DNA from 3 places in the Metabacillus sediminilitoris genome. Region 1 is predicted to be linked to each of the others. Evidence: riboswitches for the same ligand, from Rfam matches in the RefSeq annotation. Region 1 holds a riboswitch; each other region holds the start of a gene.
What was found. A riboswitch is a leader RNA that binds a small molecule or an ion and turns the genes downstream of it on or off. The one in region 1 is predicted to bind cobalamin.
Positions count from the first base shown of each region.

Region 2: it holds a riboswitch for cobalamin, as region 1 does, so the genes downstream of both, GMB29_RS13190 (cobyric acid synthase) here and GMB29_RS23490 (DUF4430 domain-containing protein) in region 1, are expected to answer to the same signal.
Region 3: it holds a riboswitch for cobalamin, as region 1 does, so the genes downstream of both, metE (5-methyltetrahydropteroyltriglutamate--homocysteine S-methyltransferase) here and GMB29_RS23490 (DUF4430 domain-containing protein) in region 1, are expected to answer to the same signal.

Region 1 covers NZ_CP046266.1:4,859,205-4,866,014, forward strand. Annotated here, with positions in the region: gene GMB29_RS23475 (ABC transporter ATP-binding protein) at 1-170, opposite strand, end outside; gene GMB29_RS23480 (energy-coupling factor transporter transmembrane component T) at 143-1,030, opposite strand; gene GMB29_RS23485 (DUF4430 domain-containing protein) at 1,030-1,890, opposite strand; gene GMB29_RS23490 (DUF4430 domain-containing protein) at 2,066-3,979, opposite strand; cobalamin riboswitch at 4,115-4,300, opposite strand; gene rpmG (50S ribosomal protein L33) at 4,463-4,612, opposite strand; gene GMB29_RS23500 (GTP-binding protein) at 4,652-5,839, opposite strand; gene GMB29_RS23505 (C40 family peptidase) at 6,204-6,810, opposite strand, start outside.
Region 2 covers NZ_CP046266.1:2,784,354-2,791,163, reverse strand. Annotated here, with positions in the region: gene GMB29_RS13200 (ABC transporter substrate-binding protein) at 1-340, opposite strand, end outside; cobalamin riboswitch at 486-682, opposite strand; gene cobT (nicotinate-nucleotide--dimethylbenzimidazole phosphoribosyltransferase) at 741-1,808, opposite strand; gene GMB29_RS13190 (cobyric acid synthase) at 1,809-2,540, opposite strand; cobalamin riboswitch at 2,650-2,840, opposite strand; gene GMB29_RS13185 (zinc ribbon domain-containing protein) at 3,083-3,235, shown strand; gene purF (amidophosphoribosyltransferase) at 3,699-5,078, shown strand; gene GMB29_RS13175 (LysM peptidoglycan-binding domain-containing protein) at 5,137-6,810, opposite strand, start outside.
Region 3 covers NZ_CP046266.1:2,969,710-2,976,519, forward strand. Annotated here, with positions in the region: gene GMB29_RS14050 (SRPBCC domain-containing protein) at 1-429, opposite strand, end outside; gene katA (catalase KatA) at 694-2,148, opposite strand; gene metE (5-methyltetrahydropteroyltriglutamate--homocysteine S-methyltransferase) at 2,437-4,722, opposite strand; cobalamin riboswitch at 4,864-5,055, opposite strand; gene GMB29_RS14065 (DUF2179 domain-containing protein) at 5,403-5,978, shown strand; gene GMB29_RS14070 (hypothetical protein) at 6,124-6,528, shown strand; gene GMB29_RS27710 (hypothetical protein) at 6,625-6,750, shown strand.

The DNA of each region.
Region 1 (6,810 bases):
GGGGCAATTTCTCGCTTCATCAATCTTAATAGTGTTGACTTTCCACTACCAGAAGGACCGCAAAGAACAATAAATTCCCCCTGTTCAACTGTAAAAGAAACTTCATGTATCACCTTTTGCTTTTCTTCAGGATATGCAAAGCTTATCTGCCTTGCTTCCAAAAATGCCATCGTAACTCCTCCCTTCCTTCAATCATTACTGGTGCACCTATAAAGAAGGTATAAATCATCAAATAAAACCATTCTCTACCTTGAATCGCCATTGTTTCTAAAATAGGGTAGATACTTAATACACCATCACCTAACCACCAGCCAACTATTCCAATGGCTCCAATAATGATCATAAAAAAACTCGCCAGCCAATCTTTCATCTGCCATTTATATGGCGTATATTTACTGCGTTTCTTTAGCCCATACCCTCTTGCAGCCATTGAATCAGCTGTTTGAATGGCTTCTTCAAGTGACCATGTTAACAAGATTTGGACGAAATTAATGCCATTTTTAACACGATCCTTTACTTTCCCTTCTATTACAGAAAGTCCTTTTCCTTTTTGGACGGTTTCTATTTCTCTTAATCTTCTTCTTAACAATGGAACAAATCTCATGGAAAGCATTACAAGTAATGCCCATTGTGGCAGCCATCTTGAAAATAAATATAAAAATTTATCAGCAGTGATGACAAGATTATAAGAAGTAAATAAAACCATAATCGTAAAAATAGATAATGCTGAAATCATCCCGCCATAAATTGCTTCGAGCATAATCGGGTTGTTGTAAAAATAAAACAATATATGTGTACCGCGATGATTTACGAATGGATTAACGATGAGAAAAAAGCAGGATAGGATGAGTAACATGAGCAACCAGCTTCTTAAGGTTTTTCCTCTATCTAATTGAAAATTAAATAGAATAAGAAAAAGTCCCCCAACAAGCAAAAACACCGGATGCTTATAAAGCATAACCAGTGCTGTTGCTCCTACGTAATATAAAAAGCTGACAAAAGGATGGTACGAATGAATGCCTCTTGTCATTATTTGCTATCCTCTTTGTAATTTGTCGTGTAGATCCATTGTATCGTATCGCCATTTTTCACTTCAATCACATCTGAACTTCTACCTATAGTTATACCATTTCTCTTTGCTGTCCAGCCGCTTAAAGGCCCGCGGTCAAATTCAAATAGATTCGCAATTCCTTCCACATAAGCAGTGGATCCATTTCCCGTTACACTAATCGGTATTCCTTTTTGCTTTAAAATCGATTGCGTAACATCTAAAACAGTATTTCCAGCTGTAATTTCTACCTTTGTTGACGAGAGGATCGTTCCTTTTTCAGAATCACCTATAACTGCAATGGTAACCGTTTCTTTTATTTCTTTTTTCTTTGGTGGCTGGGTTTGTGGCTCCTTCGGTTTTTCTGCTTCTTTTTCTACAGGTTTCTGTGCTGGTATAGATTTCGTTACCGTGCTGGATTGTGATTTTGAAGTAGTAGTTGTTTGATTCGTTTCTTTTTCTACAGGTTTTGCCGCTGATTGAGTAGTTGTATGATTTGCAGGCTTATTTTCGATTGTACGATTAGTCGATGGTGCATCCGTTTTTTCTTCATTTTCTGTCTTTTCACTTGTATCATTGGTATTTTTTTCGCTGCTTGTCGAATTTACTGTTGTAGACTGAACCGTACTTGCTGCATCTTTTGATTGCGCTTTCTCATTTTCTTGCTCTTCAGACGTATTCTTTTTTTCTTGCTCAGTTTGTTTGTCAGCTGTGGCTTGATCTGTTGTTGTCTCTTCTTTTTTTGCTGTCTCTGCAGCTGGTACGACTTCATCTTTTTCACATGCGGTTAAGAACAATAATGACGCGATAAAAGCGATGAGCATGATGTTAAACTTCTTCATCTTATACCTCCTATCCTACTAATATCCTTCTTTTATTTGGATTCTCATAACATATGCTATATCAAGAAAACGAGGGTGACTTTAACATAAAGAATAAGCATCCCTCCAACATGAACAATCGTATTGATTGGTTGAAAGAAATGAAATTCTTTTTTGTCCGTCATCCTCATTTCGTTTATGCTTTATTCATGTTTCGTCGCTTTTGATAAACAAAGACAACTAAACCGATTATTACTAGAATGCCGCCTGCTGCTAATAAATTAAAATGTGATGTTGCTGTATTTGGCAAGCGGTGTGTTTCAGTTGTTGTCGATTGCTGTTCTTTGTTGGTTTCAGTATTTATTTTGTTATCACTGTTTGTATTGTTAACTGAATCTGCTTGTTCTTCCTCTTGTGTTGTGTTGTTATCCGTATCAACTTTCACTTCATCTGATTTATCATCTTCTGCCGGAGTTACAGGTGGTGCTGGTGTAGAGCCATTGTCAACAAGCGGAAGTGAGTATAAAGAACCTTCACCGTTCAAAAACAATTGATAGGCAACAATACCACGATATGCTTGGTCAGTTGAAAATACATCACTCGTGTCTCCCCCTTGCCAATCAAATCCACCATCAACATTTTGGAAAGTTAACAGATAATCGATTAAACTGCCTTCATCATTTGTAAATGCTTCACTATTCGCATCAATTGCTAAAGCTGAAAGTCCAATGATGATTTGCGCTGCCGTAGAACTATTATCTATTTTATTTGTTTGAAACTGATTAGATAAGTAGCTTGTAGCTAAATCGATGGCTGCCTTCACGTCACTTTCAGTTTTGTAAGGAGCAAGAGCAGTTATTACCATCGCTGTTGTATCACTATCACTTGTTGAATCACCACTCCATGACCAGCCACCATCTTCGTTTTGATTCTCCATTAAATAACCAACTAGTTCTTCACGGGACCAATTTGCATTTTCAGGTATGTCGAATTCAGCACTATCTAAGGCAATCAAAGCATTTGCTACACCATTTAATCCTTGCTTTGTGACATTTCCGTTATAAATTTTTTCAACTAGATTATAGCCTTCAATATTTGTTGGATTCCCACCAGCCGCTAAAACACCTAATGTTAATCGCTCATAATCTGTAATTTTTGAGAAACTTCCATCTTTGTCTTTAATTTGCTTTTTAAGGTTTTCAAAGTAGTTTGCTGGCAAGGTTTTCCCTGCTTGTTTAATAGCAATTGCCTGCCAATCACCAAATTCGTTTTGTAGCACATATTCTGTAGCATTAATAATCGAATTTGTTAATGTTGCTTCATCAAATGGCTTAGCCGATGAAAGGTCTTCAGGTTGTTCCACTTCTTCTTCTTTCGGTTCTTCTTCAGGTGTTTCCCAAGATTCATATTGTAAAGAGATTTCATCACCATTCTGAAGTTGATAATCAGAGACACCTTTTTGTGCTTGCTCACCGTTTATGTAGAAAGCCCAATAATAAGTTCCTTCTGCTTTTAAACCATCGATACTATCGATCATTGCACCAAAATCATAGGTGGTGTAAGTCATTTTTTCAGGACCTAAAACTACTTTTAATAAATCAAATGCTGTTGGCTGATCAATAAAAGAGATCGTTGAAGGATTTAGGATCATGTCATTTTCTTCATTACCGATAACCTTTAGTGAAACACTTGAGTCTGTTAGATTTGTCCAATCAACATAACGAAAACTTATTTTATCTCCATTTTGAACCTTATAGTTGTCAGCACCAACTTGTGCCGATACACCATTAATGTAAAATGCCCAGTAGAACGTTTCGTCTTCTGCCGGCGTTAAACCATTAATTCCTGTAATCATTTTCCCTGATGGATAATCAACATACTCGACATTTTCCGCTCCAACCGAGTTAACGAGAACGTCAAATGCTGTTGTATCTTCCTCATAGATATAACTCGTCTCTTCAAGAATATTTTCGCCATTGCCTACAATCGTAATTGTACCTTCTTGTGTGACCTCCTCAGCAGCAAAGGTAACAGGCTGAAAAGTCCCTACTGATAAAGTACATATGATTATAACAGCAAAAAATAAATTTCTTACTTTCTTTAAAATCACTCTTCCTTCTCTCCCATCTAATATGTAAACTTAACCATAAAAAAAACCCCTTATGAGGAGTTAGATCAGATCATTAAGAAGTAGACGTCAAGAATATGTCGAATCCCTCTTAACACCCTCCTATCCTCGTAGTACAAGGTGTAATAAAAACAGGCAGGTCTCCTGACTCATGATCAACGCTTCTTTACAACCTTCCCATTACAGTGGTTACAATGTAAAAAGCTCTCATTTACAGTGGCGGGACCGCGCCGGATTTTCACCGGTCCTCCCTTTTCATGATAGCTTTATATAAGTCTATCAACCTATTTTTACCGTATTTATGCTGATTTAATAATAGTCTAGTATAAAATAAGTGTCAACAACAGGTCATAAGTTGAGTAGCAGAGACATCAGCAACAAACCTCAGACAAGGTTATATCTAACAATAAAAAGCATTACTTGGCTTCTTGTTGTTTAGCCAAATAATGCTTTCTGGTTTTTCGATTACTTTGTTTCACGATGTAATGTACGCTTTTTCAAACGTGGACAATACTTCATCAATTCGATTCTCTCTGGATTATTTCGTTTATTCTTAGTAGTTATATAATTTCGATCCCCTGTTTCTGTACATGCTAATGTTATCGTTACTCTCATTTTTTTATTCCTCCTATAATAATATAGATGTTTCTCAATTTAAACTGCTGCTGTAAAGGCTGGTAGTGGATCAACAAAGGTTGACCAATCTTGATTCATCTCATCATTTGTTAATAGACATTGATCAAGGGAATCCACTATTTCTTGATGATTCATCTCAATCCCAATCATTACGAGTTCTGTTATCCGGTCTCCATGCAGCTCATCCCATTTCCTTAATAAATCAGGCTCTTCCTTTAGAATCTCTTGCTGTTCTTTCTTCGAATATGTTGCAATCCATTCACCTGCTCCTTGAATCATAATCGAAGGACCAGCTTGCGATAGCAGACCAACCATATTATTTCGTGAAGCTAACCAAAAGAACCCCTTTGCACGCACAACATCTACCGGCCAATTCTCAAGCCACTCCATCAATCTTTGCGGATGGAACGGACGTCTGCGTTTGAAAACAAATGATGTAATACCATACTCTTCTGTTTCAGGAATATGTTCAGTCATAAGCTCCTTGATCCATCCTGCTGCCTGACTTGCTTTTTCAAAATCAAACAAATGTGTATCCAATATGTCAGATAGATTCACCTTAGAATAGATACTTTCTATCACTTTCGCTTCAGGATTTAATTTCTGAATAACAGCATTTAATTCCTCAATATCTTCCCGATCAACTAAATCTGCTTTATTTAAGACAATGATATTGGCAAATTCAATCTGATCAATTAATAAGTCAACAACCTCTCTCGTATCCGTTTCATCAGTTGCCTGCTTACGATCCAAAAGTGTTTCACCAGAAGAAAAATCATGCCAAAAGCGATTGGCATCAACTACCGTTACCATTGCATCTAATTCACAAAGCTCTGACAGATTAATTCCTAGCTCATCGTCAACATATGTAAAGGTTTGGGCAACAGGAACGGGCTCTGAAATACCAGTTGATTCGATGACTAGATAGTCAATATCCCCTTGCTTAACTAGTTTTTCAACTTCAAAAATTAAATCCTCTCGTAATGTGCAGCAAATACAGCCATTTTGCAGTTCAACCAGCTTTTCCTCTGTCCGTGAAAATCCGCCTTGCTTGATGAGTGTGGCATCGATATTCACCTCACTCATATCATTCACAATGACAGCGACCCGTTTATTTTCTTTGTTCGCTAAAATATGATTTAATAACGTTGTTTTTCCTGATCCTAAATATCCGCTTAATACTGTTACTGGGACTTTTTTATTCATTCAATCTTCTCCCTCTTACAAAACGATACCATTACGATTTATAAGTGATACGAATTAGTAACACCTTAACATCTAAACAACTGCTCTCATTGTCATCAAATGGTTTATTTCTTAATTCGTAATTATTACGTTTTATATCGTATAATATTTCGTCTGAAAAAGCAACTCTATAAAGATAATTAAATATTTATTCGTCTATCAGTTTCTCTCTCATTCCTTTTACCTTCTAATTATTCCATCTACAGTGAAAAAAATCGGGAGAGATAATAGATTTTATGTTTCAATTTAAAAAACTTTGGGAATTAAAAAGGTATAGATTACGTAAAAAAGGACTGACACATAATAGTCAGCCCTATCTACTATTTTATAAATTAATACGTACTACACGTCCGTTAAACTTACTTCCCCAATAACCGCTAGACATATTTGCAATTGCTACACCTGTTGAGCTTTGAGAACCGATGAATTTTCCGCCACCGACATAGATTCCAACATGTCCGTCTTTTTTGTACGTATCAAAGAAGACAAGATCTCCCGGTTGCATATTGCTAGATGAAACTTGTGTACCTGCGTGCTTTAATGAATCTGTATTTCCACTTAATTGTACACCAACTGTTGAAAATGCCCAAATAACAAATCCTGAACAGTCAAATCTACCATTTGCGATATCTGATGCACTTCTACCGCCACCAAAGACATAAACAGAGTTACCGAAATACTTATAACCTGCTCTAATTAAGTCATTAACAGTACCATTAGAATTTACTGGTGTTGATGCTACTGTTTTTTTGTTGCTAGTACTGCTTTTTTTACTGCTTGTACTAGAATTAGAACTTGAGCTTGAAGAATCGACATTATCACCGCTTGTTAATTCAACATCAGCAGATTGTGAAGCTTGTTGTGAAATACTTTGTTCAATACTAGCCTCTTCTGAAGCAAGATTACTATCTTTTCGCTGTAAACTTGCTTTT
Region 2 (6,810 bases), 2.1 Mb from region 1:
CGATCTTTTCAATCTTTTCCGCTTCAGCAGGATAATTACTGTAATTATCAACACCAATAAGCTTATCACCTTGACCTAGTGCAAAGGTAATTTCAGTATTACTTGGGATCACGGATACAATTGTTTGCGGTTCTGACTCAATTGTAACTTCTTTCCCTGTACCATCTGTAACAGTAACAGGGAATGCCGATTCTTTTTTTTCATTATTCAACTCTGTAGATTCTTTCGCGGTTTCCGTCTTATCTGCTTTGTCTTCGACATTTCCACACCCGATTGTGAAAATCATCGTCAAGGCAAGCATAATGACAAAGAACAGCGATTTCCTTTTTAGTGATGTCATTCTCAACCACTCCTTAATTTTTTATGAATACAAAAAAACGCCTATTCACATGGAAAAGGCGATAAATGCAAAAAGAAAATAGTGGTTTCTATGTAAGTGATTAGAAGACACCAGCATTTTAAAGCCACCCTTTTCCTCGAAGGATACTTTTACGAAACAATAGGCAGGTCTCCTGGCTTACGTATCATCATAATAGCTAACCCTTCCCATATCATTTAATACAGTGGGTGTATGAAGCTACATTCAACGTTTACAGTGGCGGGACCGCGTTGGAATTTCACCAAACTTCCCTATTATCCTAAAAAATTACTACATTTAAGGACCTATTGTTGAATATTCGTTTTTTTGTAACATGGATTATTATAAAAGAAGATATATAACCTGTAAATGAATATTACTATTATTTGGACGATAACCTTTTATTTGCGATGTTTGCCGATTTAAATGTTTCCATTTCCTTCATCATATTTGTTGCTGCTTTAAGCAATGGATATGAAAGAGCAGCCCCTGTTCCTTCTCCTAATCTCAAGTCAAGATCTAAAAGAGGTGATTTATTAAGGAATGAAAGTGCACGTGAATGACCTTGTTCTTTAGACATATGGCCGGCAATAAGATAATCGTTAATTTTCTCATCTAAAAGAACGGCTAATAGAGCAGCAGACGTGCTAATAAAGCCATCTAAGATGACTGGAATTCTCCGTTCAGCAGCCTTTATCATGGCTCCAGTCATTCCAGCAATCTCAAGTCCGCCTACTTTTGATAAAATATCGATTGCATTTTTTTGTTTCGGTTTTCTATCCTTAATTGCATTCATAATGACTGTTACTTTCTTTTTTCTTTCCTCTTCAGATATGCCTGTACCTAAACCTACAACTTCCTCAACAGGGCTGTCTGTAATAACTGATACAATCGCACTCGCTGTTGCTGTGTTACCGATTCCCATTTCGCCAAGAATAATACAATTTGCTCCATCATTAATAATATGTTCTACCATTTCCATTCCAATGATGATCGCTTGATAAACCTCATCCTCTGTCATGGCATTTTCAAATGCATAATTGTTGGTTCCGTATTTAACCTTTTTCTGTAGCAGCTTTTCATGATTAATATCTACGGCAACCCCAATATCAACTATTTTTAGTAGAGCATTTATTTGTTTAGAAAAGACATTTATGGCTGCACCGCCATTTAAAAAGTTATGTACCATTTGAGCAGTTACTTCTTTTGGATAGGCAGATACACCCATGTCACTTATACCGTGGTCAGCAGCAAATACAACAATACCTGGACGGCTAACTTCCGGATAAAGTTGATTTGTTATTCCTGATAACTGAATAGCTAAGTCTTCTAATTTACCTAAACTTCCAATCGGCTTTGTTAAGCTATTAACATAGTCTCGTGCTTCCTGAAGTTTTTCTTGACTTGGCTTTTGGATCGAATGAAGCGAAGTTTGAATAATGTTATTCATTTATTGTCTCTCTTTTCCTTTAGGGTATTGTTCAATGATTTTATGTAGACGATCGATATCAATAGCATCTCTTACAGTGTTAGCTAAGCGGTGAAAATCACTTAATTGTTTATCAACATATGATTCTCGATTTAAACTAGTGGGTAAGCCCTTCTTTTTTCTAATTAAATCTAAAAATATCTTTCTAAATTCGTCGTTATGAAAAATTCCATGTAAATAGGTACCTATACACGTTTCTGATTTATTTTTATAGCCATCTGCCCCATTAGCTAATATGATTAAAGACTGTAAGCTTGAGCTTGCTATTGTTTGGCCCATATGAATTTCATATCCAGCTACATCAACCTTTTGTCCATTTATCGTTAATGTACCTTTTGTACGATTTGTTGCTTTTTCGTTCGTTAATATTGTCTTTAAAGGCAGTAAGTTTAAACCTTTTATCCAACCCTTTTTTGATTCCACTTGATATGGATCTTCAATTGTTTCACCAAGCATTTGATATCCACCGCAAATCCCAAATACACTTGACCCTTTTTGATGGGCTTTTTTTATTTCTTGATCAATCCCTTTCTCTCTTAAAAACAATAGATCTTCAATCGTATTTTTGCTGCCTGGTAAAATAATGATATCAGGCTGCTCCAGATTGATGCCCTTGTTTTCCCTTTTCCATTTCCGGTAAAAATCAGTGTAAATCCCTTTTGTCTTTCTTCCATTCAAATTCCTCCAATACATAAAAAGCGTCTTTCCTTAGCGGAAAGACGCGAGTTTAAAAGATTAAGAGCAAATAAATAATAAATAGTCAGGTACTCTTTTCTTTCAAATCACCTTTCCTCGAAGGATTCTTTGAACCAACAAATAGGCAGGTCTCCTGACTTACACATCTATGCTGCTACAACTCCCTTCCCATAATATAAACATTACAGTGGGTTCATGTTGTATCGCTCGTGATTACAGTGGCGGGACCGTATTGGATTTTCACCAACTTCCCTATTATTCTTAACAATGTTAAGAACCTATTTGTGAAATTATTCATTTTTGGTTTTAGGAGCTTTAGGTTTAACCTTTTAGAAACTCCTTTCTTAATATATACATACATTCTTCATCAAAGCAACAACATTCAGACTATTGTTTTCCTTGATTCGAAATGAATGATGTTTTTTATTACATGTGATAATATCTTAAATATTGAGAAGATCGAGTGATAAAATTATATAAAAATTGTCAAAGCTGTGGAATGCCATTTTCTAATGATAAACAAGGTGGTGGATTTGAACATGACGGACCATGATGGTACCTTTACAATGCCAAATCTTACAGTAGTAGAAATGAAAAATAGAGTCAAAGTAAAAATTGTTGAATTAGGTATACCGAAATTTATCGCATCATTGTTGACTAGAAACATTCATAAGCTTGAACGGTGGAAATAGAATTTTTTCTATCATTTCCTCTAAAAATATTAAGTACTGAACAACGAGATACCTAAATTCTTCAGCTTAATAAAATAACAAAGCCAAGCCCGTATTTTTCTACGATCTCGGCTCCATTTTATTTGTATTTATCATTTATTCTGACATTTCTACTAGAAGTTCATTTATGCAGACTTCACACACACCATAAATATCGTGTTTTTCTTCAACTATTTCTTCCATTCTTCCGCAAACTTCACAAATTTTCAAAACCATCTCATCACCTCATTTGAGCATATTGCTAAAGCCTTTCTTTTTCTATCCATTTTTGTTTTCATAATATCCCCTATCTTTCATTAATTATCCATAAACAATAAGTTTATACTCTTGTTTTACATTTTATTTTTATTGACGAGTGAATTATCAGCATAGAAATACTCCTTTCACAAAGAATACTAAGAGTGAACAATTGGGAGGGACGCGTATGTCTTCAGAAATGAAGGAAAAATGCGGGGTATTTGGAGTTTTTAATCACCCTAAAGCAGCAGATTTAACTTACTATGGACTTCATGCTCTTCAGCATCGTGGTCAAGAAAGTGCTGGAATTGTTGCGAGTGATGGAAAAGCTTTCCGTCATCATCGGGGCATGGGATTGGTTACTCAAGTTTTTTCTCGAGATACACTTGATAAGCTTGTTGGAAATATGGCAATTGGTCATGTTCGGTATTCAACATCTGGTCAAAGTTTATTAGAAAATGCACAACCACTCGTATTTAAATATAGTGAGGGAGGATTGGCAGTAGCACATAATGGTAATTTAGTTAATGCAAGAGTAGAACGAGATGTATTACAACAACAGGGCAGTATTTTTCAAACGACAACAGATACTGAAATCATTGCTCATCTCATTGCTCGTTCAAGTAAAAAACATTTTGATAAGGCTGCACCTGATATACTTAATCGAATTGATGGATCTTTTGCACTGCTAATCATGACGGAAAAACAAATGCTGATCGCACTAGACCGTCATGGATTACGGCCTCTAAGTCTAGGTCGAATAGGCGATGCCATTGTCGCAGCTTCGGAGACTTGTGCCCTTAATGCTATTGATGCAACATTTTGGAGAGATGTGGAACCGGGCGAATGGCTTCTAATTGATGAACATGGAATGAAAACAGGACGTTTCGCACCTAAGAGTGAAAAATCCCTTTGTTCATTTGAATTTGTTTATTTTGCCAGAGCAGATAGCATTATCCATGGGAGAAGTGTCTTAACAATTCGGAAAGAACTAGGACAAATTCTTGCTAAGGAACACCCCGTTCAAGCAGATGTAGTTGTAGCTGTCCCTGATTCTAGTATTCCAGCAGCAATCGGTTATGCCCAAGAATCTGGTATCCCTTATGAAGTTGGTCTGATAAAAAATCCATATGTCGGACGTTCATTCATTGAGCCAACCCAAGAATTAAGGGAACTGGCAGTCCGTCTTAAATTAAGTACGGTTGAAGAAATTCTAACGGGAAAAAATGTAGTCCTTGTAGATGATTCAATAGTACGAGGGACTACAAGTAAGCGAATTGTACAATTACTTCGGCAAGCTGGAGCTAAAGAGGTTCATGTAAGAATTAGTTCACCAATGGTTAAAAATCCTTGTTTTTATGGTGTTGATATGCCTACCAAAGAAGAATTATTTGCAAATAGACATGAAAAAGAACATGAAATGGGAAAGGCAATTGGTGCTGATTCTTTGGCATTTTTAAGTACTGAAGGGTTACTTAAGGCAGTTGATGTTAATCTTGCAGAAACAAGTAATCGTTGTATTGCATGTTTCAGTGGGGCTTATCCAACAAAATTATATCTTAATTGACGATATTAGTTATAGGCAGACAGAATTCGTTTTTCTTTTCTGTCTGCCTAATTGAATTTTATAGGAAAGTCAATGTTGCACCTAATTCTTCGATATGAGCCCTATCTGCCCACATAATAAAGAATTGATAGTTATTTCCATCGATCTGGATTGGAATTGGGTATTTTATAATCAGAGCAGATTGTTCTTTCATCTCAGCTGATTGATCTTGAGATGGGACTATTAAACATGCATCTTGTTTTTGAATGTTAACTTTTTTAATTTCTGGTTGTGTTCCATATGGCATTAATTGATGAAAAGCCTCTTTATGACAAACTTCATCGATCGTTAAATTCCCTGTAATAGCAGAAAGTTGAAAAAAACCATCTGTCCCTTCATATCTTTCCTCGTTAACTTTTACCCAATCCACAGGGTAGTTAAATTGAACTTTTAATAAATTGTTTACATAAGTCTTAGATAAATGTGAATTGTGTAATGAAGACCATTGTAATGCAGTAATTTGAGTACCTTTTACTAATTGGATCGGAACAGGATTGTTGATGTCAACAACCCATATTTCACTAGCATTTCCTTGATCATCACATCCTGAGAGATAGCTAATTTTCCGACCATCGGTTGACCAGGTGACAGGTGTTGCAAAGCAATTAGATATAGCCAACGTCCGATCGTTTTCGCCACTTCTTCCGGTTGAACGAACAAGAGAAAAATAGCCTTTATCTTCAAATGCAGTTGCACTATAAGCAATATTTTGAGAATCTGGAGACCATTCTGGGAAATAGTTTTTAGCAAGCGGTCCACCTTTAATTTCAATTAATCTACCAGTTGATAATTCAATCGTATGAATGATTGATATACTTGCACCAGGTGTTGTATAAAGGACAAATGTCCCATCAGGTGATAGCCTAACATTGTTATACCGCCCCTCTGTGTTTCTTGTTAGCTGTTGTTTTCCTGTTCCATCACTCCGAATTCGAAATAACTGACTTATTCCAGCTAGATCAGGGGCTTGAAATAAAAGTTCTTCTCCGCTCGGAAACCATTCGGCATCACTTGCACCTGGTTGATTTATTCTTTCTACTTGATGTGTGGTGACATCATAAATGATAATATATTGGTCTTTTATATATACAAGCATATGGCTGTCAGGAGACCAATCTAAATGAACACCTAATTCTTCAGTAAACTGATCAATTCTAGCGATATCTTTTTTGTCTAAATTTATAACGTAAAGAATTTTATCCTTTCCAACAAAAGCAATTTTTTTACTATCATTTGACCAGTATGGGAGTGAAAAGTTATCAGCTAAACCATTTGTAAGTTTGACATTCGATCCATCACCAGGATTATAAAGCTTTATATCAAATCTTCCTTCGCTGAATGCCGTATAAGCGATCAATCCTTTATCACCAGGAGGAGCATATGGTATTTGCAGCCTCATTCCAGGAGAAATAACATTTGATTGTAATTTATTTACATGTTTTATTAAATCTGGTCTATTTCGCTTCCTAGTTTTGACATTAAAACGACTTGCAAGCTGATACAATGTATCTCCTCTTTGGACAATATAGAATAGAATACCAGGTGGAATCTTCAACAACTGACCGACCTCAATAATATATGGGTCCTGTAGCTGGTTTTCTGCAATGATGACAGATTGTGGAACACCAAAAAATTGTGATAATTTGAATACTGTATCACCTTGGTTAACTCGTATCATATTGACTCCAGGTGG
Region 3 (6,810 bases), 1.9 Mb from region 1:
AATCGGTAAGACTTTGTCCCAAATTTCTGCACTTAAATCACGGTACTTCTCTCCATCTTTCATGACAGAAAAATCTCCCTGTAATATATGTAGTGTCGTTTTAGTTGAATTTCCAATTAATTGAAAGGTAATCCCATCTTCATCAGTAACCTTTGGTCTCTCCTCACTTCTTACATCAAAAACAGTAAAACGAAGAAGTTTATTTTTTTCAATAGATGTTACAGCTCCTTCTACAATAACTGTGCCATCCTGCGCTTTCCATAGAACAGAACTGCCTAGTTTCCATTCAGACTCTAAACGGAACTGAGGGCCTCCACTTGAAAATTCACTCGCCCAATTTGTTGTATATTCAGGCATGGTGAGAATTTCCCAAATCTTTTCTGCAGGTGTATTTATTTCAATTGATTTATCAACAAAAAGCTTTTTCATATTACCCTCCTATTTTGTATTCATAAAAAATTTATTGTTTGTCTATTATTATACATGGGGGAAAATCTTCCTTACATATTTAGATACGAAGTTTAATTGAAATTCATTAATTTCACCACAAAACGAAGCTGAAAAAGCTCATTTTTCTGTTATCTTTTTCCATAATCAAAAGCACCCTAATCAAATTGGGTGCTTTTAAATGAGAATAAATGAGTATTTATTGAGAATTAAGATAATAATTTTATGATCAACTAATCTAGTAAATTATTTTACTGCTTCTGGAACAGATAATCCTAATCCTTCAGCAATTCGTGTTCCATATTCCGGGTCTGCTTTATAGAAATGAGCGATTTGACGAAGTTTAATATCCTCTTTTGTTACAGGCATCATAGCCCCAACAATGTTAGAGACAAGATGTGCACGTTGCTCCTCAGTCATTAAACGATATAGGTCACCAGCTTGTGTATAGTGATCATTATGATCATAAGTAACACTTTCAGCTACCCCAGTAATAGGAAATGCAGCTTGTTTATCTTCAGGTGATTCAGTTGGACCACCAAAGCTATTAGGTTCATAGTATACAGACTTACCACCATTACCATCAAAACGCATTTGACCATCACGTTGATAATTTTTTACTTCATTTCTTGCACGGTTGATCGGAAGGGCTTGGTGATTAGCACCTACACGGTATCGATGTGCATCATGGTATGCGAATAAACGACCTTGAAGCATTTTATCTGGTGAAAAATCAATACCAGGAACAATTGTACCAGGTGAGAATGTCGCTTGTTCTACTTCTGCAAAGTAGTTTTCTGGATTTCTGTTTAATACCATACGACCAACTTCAATTAATGGATAGTCTTTTTGTGACCATACTTTTGTTACATCAAATGGGTCAAAACGGTATGTGTTTGCATCTTCTAAAGGCATAATTTGAACATATAATTTCCATGCTGGGAAATCGCCTTTCTCAATTGAATTAAATAAATCTTCCGTATGATAATCTGGATTTTCTCCTGCGATTTGTGCAGCTACTTCTGGACTGAGGTTTTTAACACCTTGTTCTGTTTTAAAGTGATATTTGATCCACACACCATCACCCTCGGCATTTGTCCATTTGAATGTATGGCTCCCAAAACCATGCATGTGGCGTAATGTAGCTGGGATTCCACGATCAGACATTAGAATTGTTACCTGGTGTAAAGACTCTGGAGATAATGACCAGAAATCCCATACAGCAGTTGGATTTTTCAAGTGTGTTTGTGGATCTCTTTTTTGTGTATGAATAAAGTCAGGAAATTTAATAGCATCTCGAATAAAGAATACTGGTGTATTGTTCCCTACAATATCATAGTTACCTTCTTCTGTATAAAATTTAACTGAAAATCCGCGTGGGTCACGAACAGTATCTGCTGATCCTAATTCACCAGCTACGGTTGAAAAACGAACAAATAAAGGAGTCTGCTTTCCTACTTCAGAAAAAAGTGCAGCTTTTGTATATTTTGTCACATCATTTGTTACTTCAAAGTAACCGTGAGCTCCAGCACCTTTCGCATGAACAACACGCTCTGGAACACGTTCTCTATTAAAATGTGCTAATTTCTCTAAAAGGTGTACATCTTGTATTAATGTTGGGCCGCGCCCTCCTGCTGTAATTGAATTTTGGTTGTCCCCTACAGGAGCACCCCAACTTGTAGTAAGTTTATTATTAGTCATGTAAAAATCACCTCATAAATTTTTTGAATATGTGTATTATAATATCATCTATTAATTAAAAATCAATACTTTTTTATAATAATTATAATTTAATATTTAAAATCATTATTAAATCATTTTAAATTACCAATTTTTTGATAAACACTACTTATACTATGAATAGAAACAGAACTCTATTACTACATTATTGGTGTAATACTTGAAAAATGATTTCCCTATCTTGTAAAAAAAAAAAAAAACACTACTTACTTAATAGTAGTAGTGTTAAAAGGTGCAAGCATATTCCTTCTATATAGAAACTGTATTAAGTTTTTCACGGTAAATTTGTGCAGCTTTAACCATAACTTTAATCGCCTCAACTGTCTCTACTTCACCTCTTGTTTTTAACCCACAATCAGGGTTAACCCAAAAAGCACGATAATCCAAGACTTCAAGAGCTCGTTTTATATTTTGTGATAATTCCTCTAATGTTGGAACACGCGGACTATGAATATCGTATACGCCCAAACCAATCCCTTTGTTATAATGATGTTGTTCGAAAGATGTAATTAATTCACCATGACTCCGTGATGTTTCAATGGATATAACATCAGCATCAAGTGCATCAATTGCATGAATGATATCATCAAAATTTGAATAACACATATGCGTATGAATTTGTGTATCATCATTTACAGAGGATGTCGCTAATTTAAACGCATAAACAGCAGCATTTAAGTAATCTTCTGTCTTTTCTTCTTTTAAGGGCAACCCTTCCCGTAATGCTGCTTCATCAACTTGAATCATAGTAATTCCATTTTCCTCAAGTGCTTCAACTTCTTTTCGTATTGCTAATGCTACTTGGTTTAACACATCAACCCTGCTAATATCATCCCTCACAAATGACCAATTTACGATGGTAACAGGACCTGTCAACATTCCTTTTACAGGTTTTTTGGTAAGTGATTGTGCATATACGGTTTCCTTAACAGTCATATTTTCTAAGCAATACACATCACCAAAAATAACAGGTGGTTTCACACATCGTGAACCATATGATTGAACCCAGCCAAATTTGGTGATGGCAACTCCTTCTAATTTCTCTCCAAAAAACTCTACCATATCTGTTCGCTCAAACTCACCATGAACTAAGACATCTAATCCAAGTTCTTCTTGTATTTCGATCCATTTTTTTATTTCTTTTTTAATATATTCTTCATATTGATCATTAGATAATTCACCTTTTCTCCATTTTAACCTCTGGCTGCGAACTTCCTTTGTTTGCGGAAAACTTCCGATCGTTGTCGTAGGCAGGATAGGTAAATTCCAGCGATTTTCATGTAATTCTTTTCTTTCAGCAGCATCAATACGTGTTGCAGAAAAGCTTTTAAGATTTTTCAATTTTTCTTTTACATCTTTTACGTTTCGATGGGCAGAATTTTTTAGAGAACGTATGGAATGATCATGCTGATCCAGTTCAGTAACAGATATTTTTTTATTTACAAAATTTGTTAACAGTACAACTTCTTCTAATTTTTCATCTGCAAATGAGAGTCCATTTTTCACTTGAGTGTCTAAGTAGTGCTCATTTTTTACAGTTACTGGAACATGTAGCAGGCTACATGATGGTTGAATAAATAGACGTTCTTCATCAATGAATTCCGTAAGAGTTGAAAGTAATGTTGATTTTTCCACCAGATTAGCTTTCCAAATATTACGACCGTCAATGACACCTGCAAACAAGACTTTATCACTTGGGAATCCATGTTTCTTGATTTGTTCGAGATTGCCCCCGTCATCATGTACAAAATCAAGACCGATACCTTGCACAGGTAATTGAATAATTTCCTCATAAAATTCAATTTTTTCAAAATAGGTTTGAAGGATAATATTTACATCCTTTAGACCTTCATGAAAAACAGTGTAAACTTCTTTAAACTCATTGATTAAATCTTTCTCAACATTCTTAACTAAAATAGGTTCATCAATTTGAATCCATTTTGCCCCAGCATCCTTAAGCTGATTAAATACCTCAAGATACAACGGAATTAACGAATGTAATAACTCCGCTTTTTGTTGCTCATTATATCCTTTAGATAAAGATAATAAGGTAATTGGACCAAGAATAACTGGTTTTCCATTAATACCTAACTTTTCTTTTGCTTCTTGAAATAATGATAATATACGATTTTCTAGTAATCTAGGTTTTGCGTGCTCTAGCTCAGGTACAATATAATGATAGTTCGTATTAAACCACTTCGTCATTTCTGCAGCCACTTTACCTTTGCTGCCTCTTGCAATCTCAAAATATGTTTTTAGTGTTACGTTTTGCACTTCATTTTTAAATCGCTCAGGTATTAAACCAAACATAACGGCAGTATCTAATACTTGATCATAGTAGCTAAAATCCCCAATTGGAATGAGATCGATTCCTTTTTCTTGTTGTTTTTCAAGATGTGATAAGCGTATTTTTACCATTTCATTGTTGAACTGTTCTTCATTTATTTGATCTGACCAAAATAATTCTAAAACCCTTTTCCACTCGCGGTTCTCACCAATTCTTGGATAACCTATATTTGAATTTTTTATTTTCATCTTATTTACTCCTCCATGTCAATTTATCCAACAAAAAAGCCTCTCTAATGAATAGAGAGACGATTGATAGACATAATTAACTAGAGTTGAAATAAATCGATTTTTTCAACATGACCACCACTCTCCCTATTTCGCGTAGGTAATAAGTGCATACAATAGGCAGGTCTCCTGACTTAGGTTCCTCACTTCATATCCCTTCCCATTTCTTTATGAAACAGTGGTTTATGATAAGAAGCTCCCCTTTACAGTGGCGCGACCGTGTCGGAATTACACCGACTTCCCTTTTAAGTTAAAAGAATTTAATCATTTAACACCCATTGCCTGAACATTATTAAATTTTGAAATATTAAAACTTGAGGTTTAGATTATACCATTTTTCGAGATTAAGCAAGGTTTTTCTAATAATATTTTTCAATTTTAAGATTTGTCCCTATGCGAAAGACCATTATTCGTACAAAATAAAATAAGTAAAAATACACTTGTTAAAATGACTAGTTTTTTATTAAATGAATATAAATATTAATTCACTTGTTTTTACAATAAATTATTAGTATGATCTTAGGACTTTAATGCTATAAAAAAGAGTAATCTATGTAGATCTGCTTTTGAAGTTCTAGCATTTTTTCCAATTCATTTAAATGTAATATGTGTTCATTATTACATAAAGAAGGGGTTATTCCATCGTGTTATTAGAAGCTTTATTGATTTTTATCCTTCAGCTAATTTATGTACCAATTTTAACGATTAGGACAATTCTTCTTGTAAAAAACCAAACAAAGTCAGCAGCTGGCGTCGGTTTGTTAGAAGGAATCATTTATATCGTTAGCTTAGCAATCGTTTTTCAAGATCTATCTAATTTATATAACATCATTGCTTATGTTGTAGGTTTCAGTATTGGCTTACTATTAGGCGGCATGCTGGAAAGAAAATTAGCCATTGGTTTTATTACCTATCAAGCTAATATTCTTAATAAAAATCTTGACCTTATAAATGCGTTACGTACAGCTGGTTTTGGTGTTACTGTTTTTGAAGGAGAAGGCATCAATACAGTACGCTATCGATTAGATATCGTTGCAAAGCGGTCTCGAGAAAATGAGCTACTGGAAATAATTAACAGTTATGAACCCACAGCATTTCTAATGTCGTATGAGATACGATCTTTCAAAGGCGGCTATTTAACAAAGTCGATGAAAAAGAGAGCAATCTCATTTAGAAAGCAAAAGGAAAAAATGATCGTCCAAAAAGAACAGCAATAGAAAATTTGGTAAATTCTCAAAGTAAAAAAAGCAAACAAGTGATTCATCTTGTTTGCTTTTTTAGGCATTTGCCGTGGCACTCCGCACTCACCTACATACACATATATGGATTTCATCCAATTAAAAATTAAGGAGTGTTTCCTTCATGAATCCATATGGTCCTTATAATCACTTTTATCCGCTGCAAGATAATCAATATATTCATTATCAAGCTGATCCTTATCTTCCATACCAAGCCAATGTTGATTCCTTTAGACAGCCACCAGCAGTTGAAAGAAGACTATCAGCACTTGAAAGACAAAATGAACGACAAGCAAGAGAATTAACAAGACTTAATAATGAAGTGAAAAGACAAAATGAAGAGAATAACCGCATGAATAGAGAAATTAATAGAATAAACCGCGAAATCAACCGTTTAAATGACCAAGTAACACAAATAAATGAAAGAGTTGAACAACATACACGTCGTCTCAATCGATTAAATCAACGACTTCGTGCTGTTGAACAAAAATTCAGTCTACCATTTACTCCAGGTGAAGGTGGATTTTAGGACAAAGCTTGCGACATAAAGACAGTTTCTATAATAAATAAAAACCTCCTCATTGGGCAAATTAGTGATGAAACTACCTGAGGGGAGGTAAGCAAGATGACAAACCGAAACGATAACCGTGAACGTAAAAACAAGTATCCTAACAACAAAAAACAGGATACAGAATTTTCAAAGGATACAAATATTAGAAGTGAAATAACTAAGAAGGATATGCAAAAATAAAGCTAGTTTATCACGCTTAAAATGCCATATCCTGTAGCTTGTCTGCGTTGTTGGACATTT